2 regions of the Photobacterium sp. NCIMB 13483 genome follow, and region 2 is predicted to be linked to the other one. Evidence: predicted binding sites of a transcription regulator. Region 2 holds the regulator's gene; the other holds the start of a gene.
What was found. Region 2 encodes CRP, which controls carbon source genes, mostly activating them, when cyclic AMP is high. Its sites were predicted from a motif close to TGTGANNNNNNTCACA; they were not measured.

Region 1 (7,650 bases), on a different contig from region 2:
GAAGTTTTGTGTAGACGATCTGCATCCATAGTGTTCAATTAGAAAATGTATCATTACCTGATGACACTGATGTTCCTTCTAAATATACAGCAACACTGTTACCGCAATAGCTGTTCAAGTGTCATTGGTGAAGACATTAAATCCAGCGTTTGAGCTGGGGTTATTCCGGCTTTATTTTGATGGCAAAGATTATGCCAAGCACGATAAATGTCCAATAATGGTAATAAGCTGGCGGGACGCAGTTTACGTCGTGGCTCATTAATCATATGGTTAAATTGATCATAAAAACGTTGTTGATAAGCCGTTGCTGCACGATGAGTGGCAATCGTTAACCAGCGTTGTTGATCTTTTTTATTACCACCAAGATGACAGATGCCTTTATTTCCGCTTTTATTACGACTAAATGCCCACCGATCTCGCCACCATCCCATTAATACGATATCAATTTTTTCAACCTGTTGTCCGTGTTGCCATTGCTGATCTTCAACTACATAAAGTGGGTCAATAGTATGGTTATTTATGCGGTCAATAAAAATAGATAAACACGCTGAACGTAATAACGTTTCTTGCGGCATAAACACGGCTAAGGTCGACGTATTGTGATTGAGCAATTCATGCAAGTATAAAAAGTGACTATATACAGTATATTGAGGACGAACTAGACAGCCTTTCGCTGGGTAATTAATGCTGACTTGGGCACTAAGTGGGTTCTCCATATTTTTACGGGCTAAAATATGGCGATAAGTGGTATCAATATGGGCCAGTAGACCTTGTGATAACGGTGCTGCACTTGATGGATAATGGTCGTTATGAGGGGCAATAAAACGGGTTCCATTGCAATAAGCATCATGATAAGTGACCGAGGTGGCTACGGATTGTGTTTGGTAATTGACGTGTTGGCTTATCACATAGCCTGAATTAACTTCAGCGGTTGCTATCCATAATACGCCATTATTACTTTGAGGCTGCAATGGGGTCAGATCTGTTGCTAGTTGGCGAGCTTGTGATTGTTTACCTAAACGGGCATCAAAAATGGTTAATTGATGACGACAACGTGCCGCAATATTATTCAGTTGATCATAAAACGTTTTTGGGTTCATCGCCAAACGTCGACAAATTTCCCGTACGGTATAACCCGTAAATAAATATGCCAATAATTTTTGTTGTAACTGGTGTTTGTTATTACTGCTCGACCAAGGATCGACAAAGGTGTGGTGACAGGCTCGACAGCGATAACGTTGACGTTCGCCACTAAAGCCAAAAGCATGATAATGCTGACGGTAGGTGAGAACAGGTAAGCCATGATGAGGACAGTGCTTATTTGAACAAGCGGCTAAACCACTATTTTGTTCTAGTTTTAAGCGTTGTTTTTCAGCGACCACATCATAATTACTGATGACAGGCGGAAAAGCACCACATTCACGGCAGATAAGCACGGGGCGTTGGAGATTGCTGTTTTGTAGTACATATAAATTAGGATCAGTACGACTAAAATTAGCACAGGCGACAGTTTTACAATAATTTAGCTGAATATTATCGCAAGCAGGTGGCAACTGATCCAGCGTCGTGGATAGTGAGGATGAAGTCATAGAGCATTGCCTAGTTGCGGTTTAAGAAAACGTAATTATACCTAAGTGAAATAATGATATAGAGATATTGTTAGCATTATCAAATTATTGAATATTTTAAATATTAGCGGGTATAAAAAAGTGGAAAATATATTCAAAGATACGTTTTCCACTTTATATCGAATTTCTATTATAAATGGTCTATGACCACAGTAACAGATTATAGATTGATTGCCGTTTCTAGCGCTACGTTCATCATTTCATTGAATGAATGCTGACGTGCTTCTGCACTTAGTTTCTCACCACGTTTGATGTGATCAGACACTGTTAGAATAGTCAGTGCTTTAGCACCAAGCTCTGCTGCAACACCGTAGATGCCAGCCGCTTCCATGTCGACACCAAGGATACCTAGTTGTTCCATCTTATCAAATAGACCAACTTCTGGGCTGTAGAATAAATCAGCAGAGAATACGTTACCAACACGAACTGCAACATTTTGTGCGCGTGCTTGGTTTACTGCTGTTTCTAATAAATGATAGTCAGCAATAGCCGCGAAATCGTGGTTAGCGAAACGAATGCGGTTAACTTTAGAGTCAGTTGAAGCACCCATTGCAATGATAACATCCATTAACTTAACATCATCATGAACAGCGCCACAGCTACCAATACGGATGATGTTTTTAACACCAAAATCTTTGATTAGCTCGTGTACATAAATAGAACATGATGGAATGCCCATACCATGACCCATTACTGATACTGGCTTACCTTTATAAGTACCAGTGAAACCGTACATGCCGCGTACATCACATACACGCTTTACATCTTCTAGGTAAGTTTCTGCAATAAACTGTGCGCGTAGTGGATCACCAGGCATTAAAATTGTTTCTGCAAAATCGCCAACTTCGGCATTGATATGTGGAGTAGCCATGAAGAGCTCCTAGGTTTATGAGTTATCAGAAGCAGAGTTTGTGCTTCAATTTATGGTAGTAGTTTATGGAATAAAATATTCAGATCTTGAGATCTAAGTCACAAAATTAAGGCTGTTTTATTATTTTAGCTCCGTTGATTACCAAATCTGTTGAAAGTGTTAAGGGTATCGTTTTCTTTTTTGTGTTTGATTAAGTGTAAAAATGTGCGTAATAATATTTAACCTTATAATAAATAATGGGTTTATTTTTAATTGGTGGTTTTTATTCTTTACCGCTAAAAAATAGACATTTTTTAAAATGTAATGGATTACACAAGTAAAAGTGTCAATAGATTGCTTTTAAAGCGCAAAATAGGCATAACAATAATCAAGTTTGAAAAGGGTTCTTCTTGATTCGAATCTTGGGTAGAATTAACAAAAAAGTAGGCTGAGAATAATATGTATAATTTAACCCAATTGTCAGATAGCGAAAGAATGCGTATCGAGTTAGATAAGCAAGCGTCTTATGCGGTATGGAAAGTAAAAAATGGCAAAGTAGGGTATGAGGCTTTTGCTGAATTAACCAATAATATTGAAGACGATGACGAACGCGATTTTTGCCAGCAAGCCATTACGAAATATAAAACCCTGATGGGGGTGAATTAATTCATTGCATAGCTTTGTTAAACGTTAGGGTAGAAATGATTATTTATCGACGCTTTAGCATAATCGCGATTTTTGCTCATCAGATGATATCTGATTAATTTTTGTAGTGTAGTACTATTAGCGTACTAATATCAGCTTAAATGGAGATTATTGGCTTAATATTGCGTATTATGCGTACGGAAATTAATCAAATGGTGAATGATAGTGAAGACAACTGAATTTTCTGCTCTTGATGATGATACCAATAAACCGGAATTATCATTTTCTTTACATGCAGAAAAACGTTCTGGGCATAAAGCGCCACCGGCGAATACCCCTGATTTTAGCCAACCCGCATCGCGCTCAGATGCTGGTGATGACAACATAGCGACTGAAATTATGACAAAGTCTCGTTCTAAGCGTTTGACTGATTGCCCAGCTTGTGATGGTACGGTATCTCGTCGTGCACATTTCTGTCCTCATTGTGGTGAACCTGATCCTTCGCGCCATATGCAACGAACACAATGGGTTTCTCGCATTGTATGGACCGTAATCATTGCTACGGCAACTTGGTATGCTTATACATCTTTAGTGCCACTTATTGTTGATCGTCTGAAATAATGAAGTGGCAACATACTGATTATTAAGCAATAACCCTAATAGTTGAATAATCAATTATTGGGGTTTTTTTATGATTTTTTATTGTGTTTTTTGCATGCCACGAGTTTGATTCATAGTGCGTGATCCTGCGGTACCATAGCTATTAATGTCATAACGATTAGGGGAATAACCGATACGTGCACGGTAACGACGATCGAGTGGATATAAGTTAATGTTATAATTTTCAATAAGTTGTTTGATCACCACATTCATTTCTTTTTGTGGTGTATTTTGTTCTCTAAGATAATAATAAAGATTCTCTGCGCGTTGTTGATTCATTGTGCCCTCCAATGGGAAATATTTGCTGATAAGCAAGTAGAAATACACAGGAAAGTCGATTGAATAACAGCAACGGTATTGCTGTTATGTGGCACTGATTATAATCAATATTGAATCAATGATAATTGGATGAATACTTAAATTACTTTTACTCAATTGTAATAATTAAGCACTAAGTCAGTTAATTATTTCGAAATAATAATGTGACTTGAAATATTGTTGCTTAATGGTGTTTTTTAATTAACAATAAAACACCGTTCAAATGTGAGGTGCATATGTTAAAACAAGGTATTAAAATAAAAATAGTGAGTATTGGCGTTGGTATCTTGATTTTACCATGGCTACCTTTGCTTATTAGCCAATACTCATTTATAGATACAATAAAGGATGCTATTGGTGGAATAGCATTTACATTAGGTTGGGGAATGGGGGTGCCAGCTGGTATCAGCTATGGGATCGCGATTGTTATTTTACTATTACCAATGATTGCCGTTTATTATGGTATGAAACGAATATTAACCCCCCTCGTGACCAACGAAGCAGAACGATAGATAAAAAACAAGAAGATCTCTGAGTGATCTTCTTGTTATAAAGCGACGCTTAATGTTGGTTAATTAACGCTATCATTAATGATTACGCACCTTCGAAATGGTATGTCATATCGGTGGTGTAGGTCATTTGAGTAAATAATGTATTAGTTAATTGTTCGGTTAAGGCTAATGCATCAGCAACCGTTGTTTTCTCAAAATCATTGATTAACGCTTGTGCTTTTTTAGGCTGGCGCTTGTAAATTTTAAGGTAATTCTTCTCAAGTTCACGCTGTTTTGATGCTGTTTGTACTTCAAACTTATGATAAGCGGTTTGTACGATTGGAGAGAATACTTTCCAGTTCGTCATCGCAAGTGTTTGTAGTTTACGGAAAGCCCAGTTAGCAGAAGCACTATCGGCTTTATTTGTACCAATAGTTAATGCATGAGGCACTTCTGTCATGCCTTGGTAATAAGGTAAGTAAACGCCAAGTGCTGTCATGCCATACGAGATGTATGCCACATCACCAATAGCAGTCGGTAAATTTGGACGTACTTGTAATACGTGTGACTCTTGAGTACGGAATACCGAAATTGGACGGTAAGCTTCTTTAGGGTTTTGGGTTGCGTATGGGTCGTGAGATGTTCCTTGGTAATGATTACGCAAGCCTTGTTCAACATCGGCAACACTGAGTTTCTTGGTTGGTTTTAGAAATACAGGGAAAGTAGTACCTTGGTCGATCTTGGTGGTTAATCCTTGAGTGTACATATGCTGCAAAGTCCACACTCGTGGATAGTTATATGTTACATCGTTAGGTGTGTCTTGTGAGTAAGCAGCATGGAAGTTGAAAGGTTTGCCTGCTTCTGATTTGTATAAACCATGTTGCTCGGCAAAGCTGACTAATGTTGGCGATGCCATGTAATTAGGGTTATTTGGTAAATAGGTACTTAAACGGCCTTGGTTAGCGGATACAAAATACTTATCAGCTGGAATTTTTTCAGCCATCCATTGGTGACCACTGCCCGTTTCTAAATACCAAATACCCGTATTATCAACAAATGCCACACCAAAGCCTTCTGCTGCACCTTGAGTTTCAATGATTTTACCAAGTAACTCTACGCCTTCTTTTGCAGAGTGAATACGGGGTAAAATCACATTTTCAATGGCATCTTCACCAATCCCTGTTTGAGTAATATATGGGTCAGCCTTTAGTGCTTTAACGCCATTATAAATGGTCTCTGTTGCTGAAAGACCGACACCTGCTGAGTTAAAACCAACTTCGCCCATACTCTTATTATTGGTGTCAAAGTCTGACATTGAGGTGTATTGCAATGCATTTTTAGCTGCTGGGTAGCTAAAGTTGTTGGCATTACCATGAAAGTCAGCTTGTTGCATTTTTTCTGCTGGATGGAAAACAAAGTGCTTAGCGTTAGTGGCTTGGTAATCTTCATTACGAGCAATAATGTAAGAACCATCAGTTGTGGCTTGGTTACCGACAAGAATAGTTGTACAAGCACTTGCTGGAAACGCGATAACAGCGGTCAATGCTGTGGTTATCGCTGATGCTAAAAACGGTATTTTTTTCATTTTATTCATTAGTTAAGTGGGTAATTGATCTGTTATACGGGGAAAGTTGTCTTTATTTTGTGATGAATATCACTTTTAAATATCTCTAATTGGTATAATTATTTTTCAGTTTTATAACCTATTCTAGTGTTAGCAATATAAATGTAAGAGTATTTATGGTTATTAGTTGTGATGTTATTACTCGGGATTGATCAATTATTCAGGTATGATAAAAATGAAAATTTACATTAAATATCATTGATATAATGTCATTACTATAACAATAAGAGGACAAAGCTAAGTCATGAACAATAAAACACTTATTATTAGTGCGTTCACCTCGCTATTATTATCAACCTCAGCTCAAGCTGCTGAACCTTTTGTATTACAACCTGTTACTGATAATAATTCGACGATCCCGTTAGTTAAATTTGATGATAGCACTCATTACTTTGTTGGTTTAACTGGCGGTAGCAGTGATATCAGCATGACTGCGGGTAGTGTTAATGGTAATAACACTACGCTGATCAATCGTTTTTCAGCACCTGATGCCGCTGGATTTATTGGTGTCGATCTTGGTTTTTATACCGCGGGTGGCTCTGGCCGTATTTATTACAGTTGGCAAAAAATGAGTACTCAATCTGATTTTGAGGGTGCTAAGGCAATTGAAACTGATGTGACATTACACCTTTTAAATGCCGATTATTTTTTCCGTGCAGGCAAGGCGATTAATCCATTTATCGGTGCGCATTTAGGGTACATGACCGCAGATCTTAAAGGCCAAAATTATGGCTCGCATAGTCAATCTGGGCAGGTGCTTGGTGTTCAAGCGGGTGTGGCTTGGCGAATTTCAAATCATATTTCAGCCGAAATGGGGATGCGTAATACCGCGACTCAAGGTGAAGATATTAAACCATGGTCATCTAATAAAGCCGCGTCACAAATAAAAAGTGTGCTAACAGGTTATGCTTCATTAAATTATCGCTTCTAAAGCATGGCTTGTTGATGTTCCAGTGTGGCTATCACGACAATATAAGGGTGTTATCACTGTACTGGGACATTTTATTAAAGGGTAAGAAAACTGAAGGTTTACTCACTCGTTGAGCCGCGTATAATGCATTCCCCTAGTAAACGACAACCATTATCAATAAAGGACTTCACCTTGAAGCTATTCGTTAGAGACCTCACTGTAATTGACGCATCTTACTTATGTCCACAACGGGGAATGGTGGGTGAAAGCTGGATCCTTGATGTGGTGATGTCGGGTGAGTTGAATGAAATGAGCATGGTGCTTGATTTCAGTCGCGTAAAAAAACAAATTAAGCAACTTGTTGATCAGTATGTTGATCACCGATTATTGATCCCTTCAGCCTCTGCCGCTATTCAGACCGCAGTAACGAAAGCGGATTATATGACGGTTGATTTGGTCAGTGATCAGCACGCTATTCATCTGCATAGTCCTGAGCAAGCTTTTTGCTTTATTGATACAGATGC
Region 2 (10,244 bases):
TGATGGCAGTGGTGACGAATAAGCCATCACAATTTGTGCCTCACTTACTTGAAGAACATGGTTTGAGTGCTTACTTTGTTGATGTGATTGGCGGTGATACCTTTCCATTGAAAAAGCCAGATCCTTACGCATTACATTGGTTGATGGAAAAACACCATGTTGCAGCCACTGAATTGCTGATGGTGGGTGATTCGCGTAACGATATTTTAGCGGCACAAGCTGCCAGTTGTCGCTCGCTTGGGCTGACTTATGGTTATAACTATGGTCAACCGATCAGTGATAGTCAGCCAGATGTTGTTTGTGATCACTTCAAGCAATTACTTGATGTGGTTAAACTAGGCTGCTAGTACATTACGGTGTACACTAAAAAATCAATAACATTAGGTGCAGGTAACGGTGTTATCAGCACCTATCGTCAATACAATTACAGATATTAACAGGACAGCCTGATCATGAGTAAACCCATTGTATTAAGTGGCGTACAGCCTTCTGGTGAATTGAGTATCGGCAACTACCTTGGTGCGCTGCGTCAGTGGGAACAGATGCAGGATGATTATGATTGTCAGTACTGCGTGGTTGATTTACATGCCATTACTGTACGTCAAGATCCCAAAGCCCTTCATGAAGCAACTCTCGATGCACTTGCGATTTGTTTAGCCGTTGGTGTTGATCCAAAGAAAAGCACCTTGTTTGTACAATCGCATGTACCTGAGCATGCACAGCTGGGCTGGTTATTAAACTGCTATACCCAAATGGGTGAGCTAAGCCGCATGACTCAGTTTAAAGATAAATCAGCCCGTCACGCAAATGACGTTAACGCGGGTTTATTTGGTTATCCAGTACTGATGGCTGCCGATATTTTATTGTATGGCGCCCATCAAGTGCCTGTAGGTAGCGATCAGAAGCAACATTTAGAGTTAGCGCGTGATATCGCAACCCGTTTTAATAATCTTTATGGCACAGAGCAAAGCCCAATTTTCCAAGTACCTGAACCGTATATTCCAACGGTAGGTGCACGCGTAATGAGCTTACAAGATGCGACTAAGAAAATGTCGAAGTCAGATGATAACCGTAAGAACGTTATTACGTTACTTGAAGATCCTAAGTCAATTCTAAAGAAAATCAATAAAGCGCAAACAGACGCAGAAATGCCGCCTCGTATCGCGCATGATATTGAACAAAAAGCGGGTATTTCAAACCTAATGGGCTTGTATTCTGGCGCAACAGGCAAAACGTTTGCTGAAATTGAAGCGCAGTATGCTGGTGTTGAAATGTATGGTCCATTTAAGAAAGATGTCGGTGAAGCATTAGTCGCAATGCTTGAGCCTGTACAGGCTGAATACCAACGCATTCGTCATGATCGTGCTTACCTTGATAGCGTGATGAAAGCCGGTGCGGATAAAGCATCTGCGCGTGCTGCTGAAGTGTTGAAAAAAGCTTATCATGCAGTCGGTTTTGTTGCTCGCCCATAAGTGCAGGCAATAACAATGATAATAAAGCAGGGCTAAGGCTCTGCTTTTTTATCGCGGGTTAATTACTGCCGTTGGCAGTAAAAGAATAAGAGCTTAGTTGTAGTATGTTGTTACTTATTGATAACTACGATTCCTTTACTTACAACCTTTATCAATACTTTTGTGAATTAGGCGCTGAAGTCGTTGTTGTGCGTAATGATGAAATTGATATTGCGGCAATTGAGGCGTTAGCTCCCACGCATTTAGTCATTTCTCCTGGTCCCTGTACGCCTAATGAAGCGGGTATCTCTTTGCAAGCTATTGAATATTTCGCAGGTAAATTACCGATTCTCGGTGTGTGTCTTGGGCACCAATCACTTGCGCAAGTATTTGGCGGCGATGTAGTACGTGCTCGCCAAGTTATGCACGGTAAAACGTCACCTATCTATCATACTGATTGTGGTGTTTTTAAGGGGCTTAATAATCCTCTAACAGTGACGCGTTACCATTCCTTGGTCGTTAAAGCGGCAACATTACCTGATTGTTTTGAGATCACCGCTTGGACAGAATTAAACGGTGAATTTGATGAAATTATGGGTATTCGACATAAAACGCTGGCACTTGAAGGGGTACAGTTTCATCCAGAAAGCATTTTGACCGAACAAGGCCATCAATTGCTGGCTAATTTTCTGCAACGCTAATTCCTCTACTGTTCTTCTAACGTACTTATTACTGCGTGAGTAAGTACGCTTTTCTGTTGTTATCACTGCTTATCTTCGTTATTTGAGTCGTTTCGTTTTTGTTGAAATGCAATTTTATGCATTTGATAAGAATTATTTCCTTAGAGGAAAGAGTGTTGGTCAATGATAGTGGTTAATAATCTTCCGTAAATAATGCATAACTATTGCTAGTGTATTCATTTATTAACACTTTTGCTGAAATAAAAAGCATTAACTTGCTTGGCAAAAGGTTAATAAAATGTAAATACTATTAATAATACGGCATACAGCACAGAAGGATAGTGTGATGGCAACAGAAGAGAAGCTGCAACGTTCATTGTTTAATGAGGTCATGGTACCTTGCTATGCGCCGATGGATATTATTCCCGTTCGTGGACAAGGCTCGCGCTTATGGGATCAACAGCAACGGGAATATATTGATTTCGCGGGGGGGATTGCGGTCAGTTGTTTGGGCCATTGCCATCCGGTGCTGGTGGAAGCATTAACAGAGCAAGCACAAAAATTGTGGCATTTAAGTAATGTGATGACCAATGAGCCCGCGTTGCGCTTAGCTGACACACTGACCCAACTTACTTTTGCTGATAAAGTCTTTTTCGCTAACTCTGGCGCAGAAGCCAATGAAGCCGCATTGAAATTGGCGCGTCGTTATGCCGTTGATAACTTTGGTGCAGATAAAGATCAAATTATCGCCTTTCATCATGGTTTTCATGGACGTACCTTTTTTACCGTGACGGTCGGTGGCCAAAGTACTTATTCCGATGGTTTTGGTCCTAAACCCCAAGCTGTTACCCATATTCCTTATAATGATTTAGCGGCAATTGCTGAATTAATGTCAGATAAAACCTGTGCTGTGATGATGGAGCCTTTACAAGGTGAGGGTGGGGTCATTAGCCCAACGATTGAGTTCGTGCAAGGGGTACGTGAGCTGTGTGATAAACACCATGCGCTGTTGATCTTTGATGAAGTGCAAACGGGTAATGGCCGTACGGGAGACTTGTTTGCTTACCAAGGTCTTGGTGTTACCCCAGATATTTTGACCACAGCAAAATCATTAGGTGGCGGCTTCCCTGTTGCTGCAATGCTGACAACAACGGCATTTGCAGCCCATCTTAAAGTGGGTACCCATGGTTCAACTTATGGCGGTAATCCTCTTGCGTGTGCGGTTGCTGAAGCGGTGATCAATACCATTAGTCAGCCCGCAGTATTAGCTGGCGTGAAACAGCGCGAACAATGGTTCCGTGATGGGCTCATGCAGATTAATCATCGTTATCCTATTTTTAGTGAAATTCGCGGTAAAGGGTTATTACTTGGGGCGGTGTTATGCCCACAATGGCAAGGCCGAGCACGAGATATCTTAGTTGCCGCAGGTAAAGAAGGGTTAATGGTATTAGTTGCGGGCACTGATGTGGTGCGCTTTACGCCTTCATTGGTAATTGATAAAAAAGATATCGATGAAGGAATGCAACGCTTAGAAGCGGCAATTGCAACGTTATATGAACTGCATTCTGCTGAGCTGTGATTGAATTGCTATTACGGGGTTAGTTAACACCAATAGCCCCATTCTAACGCTGATGTTGAGCGAGACAATGGCAGGAGTCATTGTCTATATTTAGGAGGGAATGCTATGCTCATTATTCGTCCTATTACTGCCGCTGATTATCCTGCACTGATGCAATGTGCAGAAGCCTCTGGTCATGGTTTTACATCATTACCCATCAATGAAGATTTACTTCGTCGCCGTATCCAACATTCTCAAGCCAGTTTTAATGCCAGTGTTACCTTTCCAGGCCAGGAAAGTTATCTATTGGTCGCGGTTGATAGTGATACCAATCAAGTCGTTGGTACAACAGCAATTGAAGCGACGGTTGGACTTGATGTGCCTTTTTATAATTACCATTTAAGTACGGTGACCCATGCTTCGCGTCAGTTAGGCGTACACAACATCGTTAAGGTACTGACATTGGGTAACCAATACACTGGGGAAACTGAGTTGTGTAGCTTATTTTTATTGCCCGAGTGGCGTCAAGGTACTAACGGACGCTTATTGTCAAAGTCACGTTTCTTATTGATGGCTGATCATCAACAGCGATTTGCTAAGGTGGCTTTTGCTGAAATGCGTGGTGTCTCTGATGAACAGGGGAATTCCCCTTTTTGGCAATGGCTGAAAGAACATTTTTTTTCGATTGATTTTACTTATGCAGATTATTTAACCGGTATTGGCCGCAAAGGCTTTATTGCTGATTTAATGCCTAAATTACCGATTTACGTCAATTTACTTAGCAAAGAAGCACAAGCGGTGATAGGGAAAGTACATACTAATACTCGTCCCGCGTTACAACTGTTAGAACAAGAAGGATTTTGTTGTCGCGGTTATGTTGATATTTTTGATGCCGGTCCTAGTATTGAATGTGACGTGCGTAATATTGAAACTGTGCGTCATTCGCAGCGTTATTCGGTCAATATTGGTGAACATAGCAGCCAACAACATTATCTTATCTCAAATGGTCAGTTAGCAGGGTTTCGAGCGGTTGTGGCTTCTATTGCGATTACTGCACAAGGACAAGCCATGATGACCGCTGAGGTTGCCGCTGCACTTAATGTGGAAATGGGTGATGAAGTAAGGTTAATAGCCCAACCATAAAAGGAGAGACGAATGAGCTTATGGATTAATAATCAATGGCTAGTGGGCGATGGTGAGCGATTTCAATCACTCAATCCTTATAATGATGATGTGGTTTGGCAAGGTAATGCTGCGAGTGTAGAGCAAGTTGAGAATGCTGTTGCTGCTGCAAATACAGCGTTTTTAAACTGGCGAAATACGACGTTTAATGAGCGCTTAGCCGTTATTGAACGCTTTGCTCAATTACTGCAACAACATCAATCACAATTGGCACATATTATTGCGGCAGAAACAGGTAAACCAGTATGGGAAAGTACCACGGAAGTCGCGGCGATGATTGCCAAAGTTGGGTTATCAACGCAAGCTTATCATGAGCGAACGGGTATTCGTCAGCGTCAACAGGCCGGAACCACCATGATTGTTCGCCATCGTCCTTTGGGGGTGATGGCGGTATTTGGACCATATAACTTCCCCGCACACTTACCTAATGGCCATATTATTCCAGCATTGTTAGCGGGTAACACCGTGGTATTTAAACCCTCAGAACTGACACCTAATACCGCTCAACGAATGTGTGAGTTATGGCAACAAGCGGGTATTGCTGATGGGGTGATTAATTTAGTACAAGGTGGACGTACAACGGGAGCGGCATTAGCCATGGCAACGAGAGTGGCTGGAGTATTGTTTACCGGGAGTGCGCAAACGGGGCATTTGTTACATCAACAATTTGCGGGGCAACCGCAAACTATGTTGGCTTTAGAGATGGGAGGTAATAATCCATTAGTGATCGGCCAAGAGTATGGTGACATTGATGCGGCGGTATATACCATCATTCAATCGGCTTTTTTAAGTGCTGGACAGCGTTGTACTTGTGCACGGCGATTATATATCGCCACAGGAAAAGCTGGCGATGCTCTGTTAGCCCGTTTAGTGACGGTCGCTTCACAATTGCTGGTGGGTGATCCCTTTGCAACCCCTGCACCGTTTATGGGGCCATTAATTTCTGCTGTGGCGGCGGATCACATCATATTGCATCAACAACAACTTTTGGATGCTGGTGGCGTTGCTTTATTAACGGCAACGCGGGGACAAGGCGCAATTGTGACGCCTGCGATTATCGATGTTAGTGCTATTACTGAACTTGCGGATGAAGAATATTTTGGACCACTATTACACGTTAGTCGTTATGTTGATTTTATTCAAGCGGTAGTCAGTGCCAATCAAACTCGCTATGGCTTAGCGGCAGGGCTCATTTCAACCGATGAGCAACAATGGCTCTATTTTATTGAACATATTCGTGCTGGTATTGTGAATCGAAACCGACCCTTAACAGGAGCGAGTGGTGATGCACCTTTTGGTGGCCCTGGCGCATCAGGAAATCTTCGCCCAAGCGCTTATTATGCTGCGGACTATTGTGCTTATCCTATGGCGTCTGTTGAAGGGGATGATGTGCAATTACCGGCTCAATTAGCGCCAGGAGTATGCTTGAGCTAAGGTTTAATGAGTGATAATGCTTTCAATAGGCAGGCTGATTATGGAATCTATTACCCAACTTTTTGATGGTTTATGGCACGATTATAGTCACCGCTTATGCCCTTCAGCGGTGCAAATACAGCAGTTGTTAACCGAGGACACAGCATTACTTAATGATCATATTGCATTGCGCAGCTTTGGGTTACCGAAGTGTGGCTTAGCCGTACTGGCTGCGCCATTTATTGCTTTGGGTTACCAACCGCAAGCAAAATATCATTTTAGTGCCAAAAAGCTGTATGCCGAATCCTTTATTCATGCAAACCCGGTGTTGCCAAAAGTCTTTATTAGCGAATTACAATTAGCGGGGTGCTCGGCTGAATTACAACATACGATACGAGCCTTGCTTGATCAGGTTGATGATGATTATTTTCGCCAACCTGATTTTATTTATCGTGGCCGTCCATGGCAACTTGACTTTGCGACCTATCAATTTTTAGCGGCTGAAAGTGAATATGCAGCGTGGGTTGCGGCACACGGTTTTGGCGCTAACCATTTTACGGTGAGTATTAATCAATTAGAACAGTTCTCTAATCTTGAAGAGGTTAATCATTTATTGCGCCATAACCAGTTTGTTATTAATCAAGCGGGCGGGGAGATAAAAGGTAATGCTGAGGTGATGTTGGAACAATCAGCAACCATGGCTGACAAGGTGGGGGTCAGTTTTCGAGACGGTATTCATAACATCCCTGGTGGATTTTATGAATTTGCAAAACGCCATCCCCAAGCGAATGGTGAGTTATATTCAGGGTTTGTGGTTGCTTCGGCGAATAAAATTTTTGAAAGTACAGATCGTTAATTGTAAGCCAAATAAACAGTGCTTAGCGCATAAGCACTGTTGTTGAAGGGTTAGTTATCCAGTGGTGAAGCCCAAACACCTGATTCATCTGCAGGGCAGCGACGTAATCCGGTTTGTTGTTCGAGATAACAGCGACTATCACTAAACCCTGTCATTTCAATGGTTGTTGGCTGACTAGTTAAGATCCCAGGTACCGTGGTGTAACTGTTAACTGAAAAGCGTTCAATATCCATATTGACCATCATCGATTTAAAATCCATTTGTGAGCAAAATGTAGCATAAATAGATGTTATTACAAGTTAAAATTTAACACTAATGCCTGAGTGTTCAATGATTGTTTTACGGTGATCATCTGGGGAGTGATAAAAAAAAACCGCAGGCATAAGCTGCGGTTTCATCGGTGATTTTGGTATGACTAAAATAATTAGCGTGTACCGTAAACCACAATAGTCTTGCCATGAGCAGAAATAAGATTTTGCTCTTCTAGCATTTTAAGAATACGGCCGACTGTTTCGCGAGAACAACCTACGATCTGACCAATTTCTTGACGAGTGATCTTAATTTGCATGCCATCAGGGTGTGTCATTGCATCAGGTTGTTTTGCAAGATTCAGTAATGTCTGTGCAATACGACCTGTAACATCAAGGAACGCAAGATCACCCACTTTTTGACTTGTCACTTGTAGACGACATGCCATTTGAGCAGATAGACGCATTAGAATATCTGGGTTAACTTGAATTAATTGACGGAATTTTTTAAATGAAATTTCTGCAACTTCACAAGGGCTTTTTGCGCGAACCCAAGCTGTACGTTCTTGGTCTTCTTCGAACAAGCCGAGTTCACCAATAAAGTCGCCCTGGTTTAGGTAAGAAAGGATCATCTCCTTACCTTCTTCATCCTTGATTAATACAGCAACAGAACCCTTCACGATGTAGTACAAAGTCTCTGCTTTTTCACCTGCGTGAATTAACGTGCTCTTTGATGGATATTTGTGAATGTGACAATGGGAAAGAAACCACTCTAAAGTTGGATCTGTTTGCGGTTTACCTGGAACCATATTACTAACTTCCTCTGCATATGTTGCCCAACAATATGTTCTGTAAAGATAACTCGACAAAACTGTGCGTTGGCAGGGTTATTCACTCAGCTGATGGGCTGCGAGCTAACTTAAACTGGTTTAGAGTGTATCCTTTTTTTGGGGCTTTTTCTTGATATTGATCTCGATGACCCGCTCATTTATGAGAGATAAGTGTGCACATGATCACATCGTTGTGACTTAGTTACCAAAAGCACCGTTTCAAAGTGATTTTGCTCTCCAATTCTAGCAATAGAAATATGCAACACAATTAGCATCAAACAAAATAAATAACGTTTACATCGATGGAATTATCAACAAAAATAAGATCAAATTTTAAATAATATAGCTCAAGGATATAAAAATGCAGTCACGTGTAAAATGGGTAGAAAACATGACGTTTGTTGGCCAATCAGCATCGGGCCATAGCGTCGTTTTAGATGGTAACGGTGGTGAAAAAGGGCCAAGTCCAATGGAGTTGGTATTAATGGCTGCCGGGGGATGTAGCTCTGTGGATGTTGTTAGTGGTTTACAAGATTTACAACAGCAGATCACGGCTTGTGAAGTGAATATCTTCGCCGAACGTCGTGAACAAGCGCCACGAATTTTCACTCATGCCAATTTACACTTTGTTGTTACTGGCCATGATTTAAATGATGCACTAGTGAGTAAGATGGTGGCTGACTCGCTTGAAAAATATTGCTCAGTTTGTTTGATGCTAGGTAAAGGTGTTGAAATGAGTCACAGCTATGAGATTGTTGTGGCGTAACTCGATGACGATGACGGTTGCTGATATCAGTAACCGTTTATCAACGAGTAGTGAGAGCTACGTCTGATACTTACTTCTGAGTATCATACAAGAAATAATGCTTACGCTATTTTTCCATTTTCAATGAGTTGTTCAAGCAACGGTCGCATAATCAGTTCCATCGCAAAACTCATTTTCCCACCAGGAACCACAAGGGTATTGTGGCGTGACATAAATGAGCCTTGAATCATCGCCAATAAATGTGGAAAGTCGACATTTTTTAAGCCACGAAACCGGATCACGACAAAGCTTTCATCTAAACTTGGAATACCTTTCGCACTGACAGGGTTTGACGTATCAACGGTAGGGACTCGTTGAAAATTAATATGGGTGCGAGAAAATTGGGGTGTGATGTAATTAAGATAGTCATCCATTGAGCGCACAATTGATTCCATCACCGCTTCTCTTGAATGACCGCGGTCGCGAGTGTCGCGAATGATCTTTTGAATCCACTCTAAGTTTACAATGGGCACCATCCCAATCAGTAAATCAACATGCTGAGCGACATTGGTTTCACCATCAACCACACCGCCATGTAGCCCTTCATAAAATAACACATCAGTATTTTCAGCTAACTGTTGCCAAGGCGTGAAAGTACCCGGCATTTGATTATAAGGTACGGCTTCATCAAAGGTATGTAAGTAACGCCGAAACTTGCCACTGCCGTCTTGAGCATATTGCTCGAAAAAGTGGGCTAACTGTTCAAAGTCATTGGCTTCTGCACCGAAATAGCTGATATGACGACCTTGTTCTTTGGCTTTACGAATCTCACAATCCATCTCTGGGCGAGTAAAACGATGAAAACTATCGCCTTCTAACCATGCGGCGTTGATGTCCATCATATTAAACATTTTGCGGAAGGCTTCAGAGGTGGTGGTCGTACCCGCGCCTGATGAACCAGTGACAGCAATAATAGGGTGTTTTACCGACATAACTCACCTTGTTGTTGTGATTAGCACAGGTTTAATAACAAATAATGGTCAGCGATAAATGTTACTACATGTTTGCTAAAATGTCGGTATTAAGTGATAAAAATGCAACTGATACCAAGTTTTAATGGTTATCGCTACAATAATGTAGTGATTACATTTGATTGCGGAGCTTAATATCTACTGATTCATGCAATTCAGAGAAAACAATTACAGCATCACCAGATTGTAATTGGCGTCGTACATAAGCCACTTTATCACTGAGGCTGATTTCAACTTCGCCATAATCAGT

Region 1: deoD (purine-nucleoside phosphorylase) is a predicted target of CRP. The motif match lies at 2,587-2,602, and genes of this name have one in related genera.

The regions. Positions count from the first base shown of each region.
Region 1 covers NZ_PYLV01000007.1:1,918-9,567, forward strand. Annotated here, with positions in the region: gene C9I86_RS07715 (lactate dehydrogenase) at 99-1,589, opposite strand; gene deoD (purine-nucleoside phosphorylase) at 1,789-2,499, opposite strand; gene C9I86_RS07725 (DUF3283 family protein) at 2,938-3,144, shown strand; gene C9I86_RS07730 (hypothetical protein) at 3,343-3,744, shown strand; gene C9I86_RS07735 (hypothetical protein) at 3,823-4,062, opposite strand; gene C9I86_RS07740 (hypothetical protein) at 4,338-4,613, shown strand; gene C9I86_RS07745 (C69 family dipeptidase) at 4,696-6,177, opposite strand; gene C9I86_RS07750 (hypothetical protein) at 6,461-7,147, shown strand; gene C9I86_RS07755 (6-carboxytetrahydropterin synthase) at 7,319-7,650, shown strand, end outside.
Region 2 covers NZ_PYLV01000006.1:139,820-150,063, forward strand. Annotated here, with positions in the region: gene C9I86_RS07415 (phosphoglycolate phosphatase) at 1-347, shown strand, start outside; gene trpS (tryptophan--tRNA ligase) at 453-1,472, shown strand; gene C9I86_RS07425 (aminodeoxychorismate/anthranilate synthase component II) at 1,577-2,152, shown strand; gene C9I86_RS07430 (aspartate aminotransferase family protein) at 2,478-3,710, shown strand; gene astA (arginine N-succinyltransferase) at 3,816-4,832, shown strand; gene astD (succinylglutamate-semialdehyde dehydrogenase) at 4,845-6,305, shown strand; gene C9I86_RS07445 (DUF1338 domain-containing protein) at 6,346-7,140, shown strand; gene C9I86_RS07450 (hypothetical protein) at 7,191-7,385, opposite strand; gene crp (cAMP-activated global transcriptional regulator CRP) at 7,565-8,197, opposite strand; gene C9I86_RS07460 (OsmC family protein) at 8,580-8,984, shown strand; gene C9I86_RS07465 (phosphoribulokinase) at 9,086-9,955, opposite strand; gene C9I86_RS07470 (YheU family protein) at 10,107-10,244, opposite strand, start outside.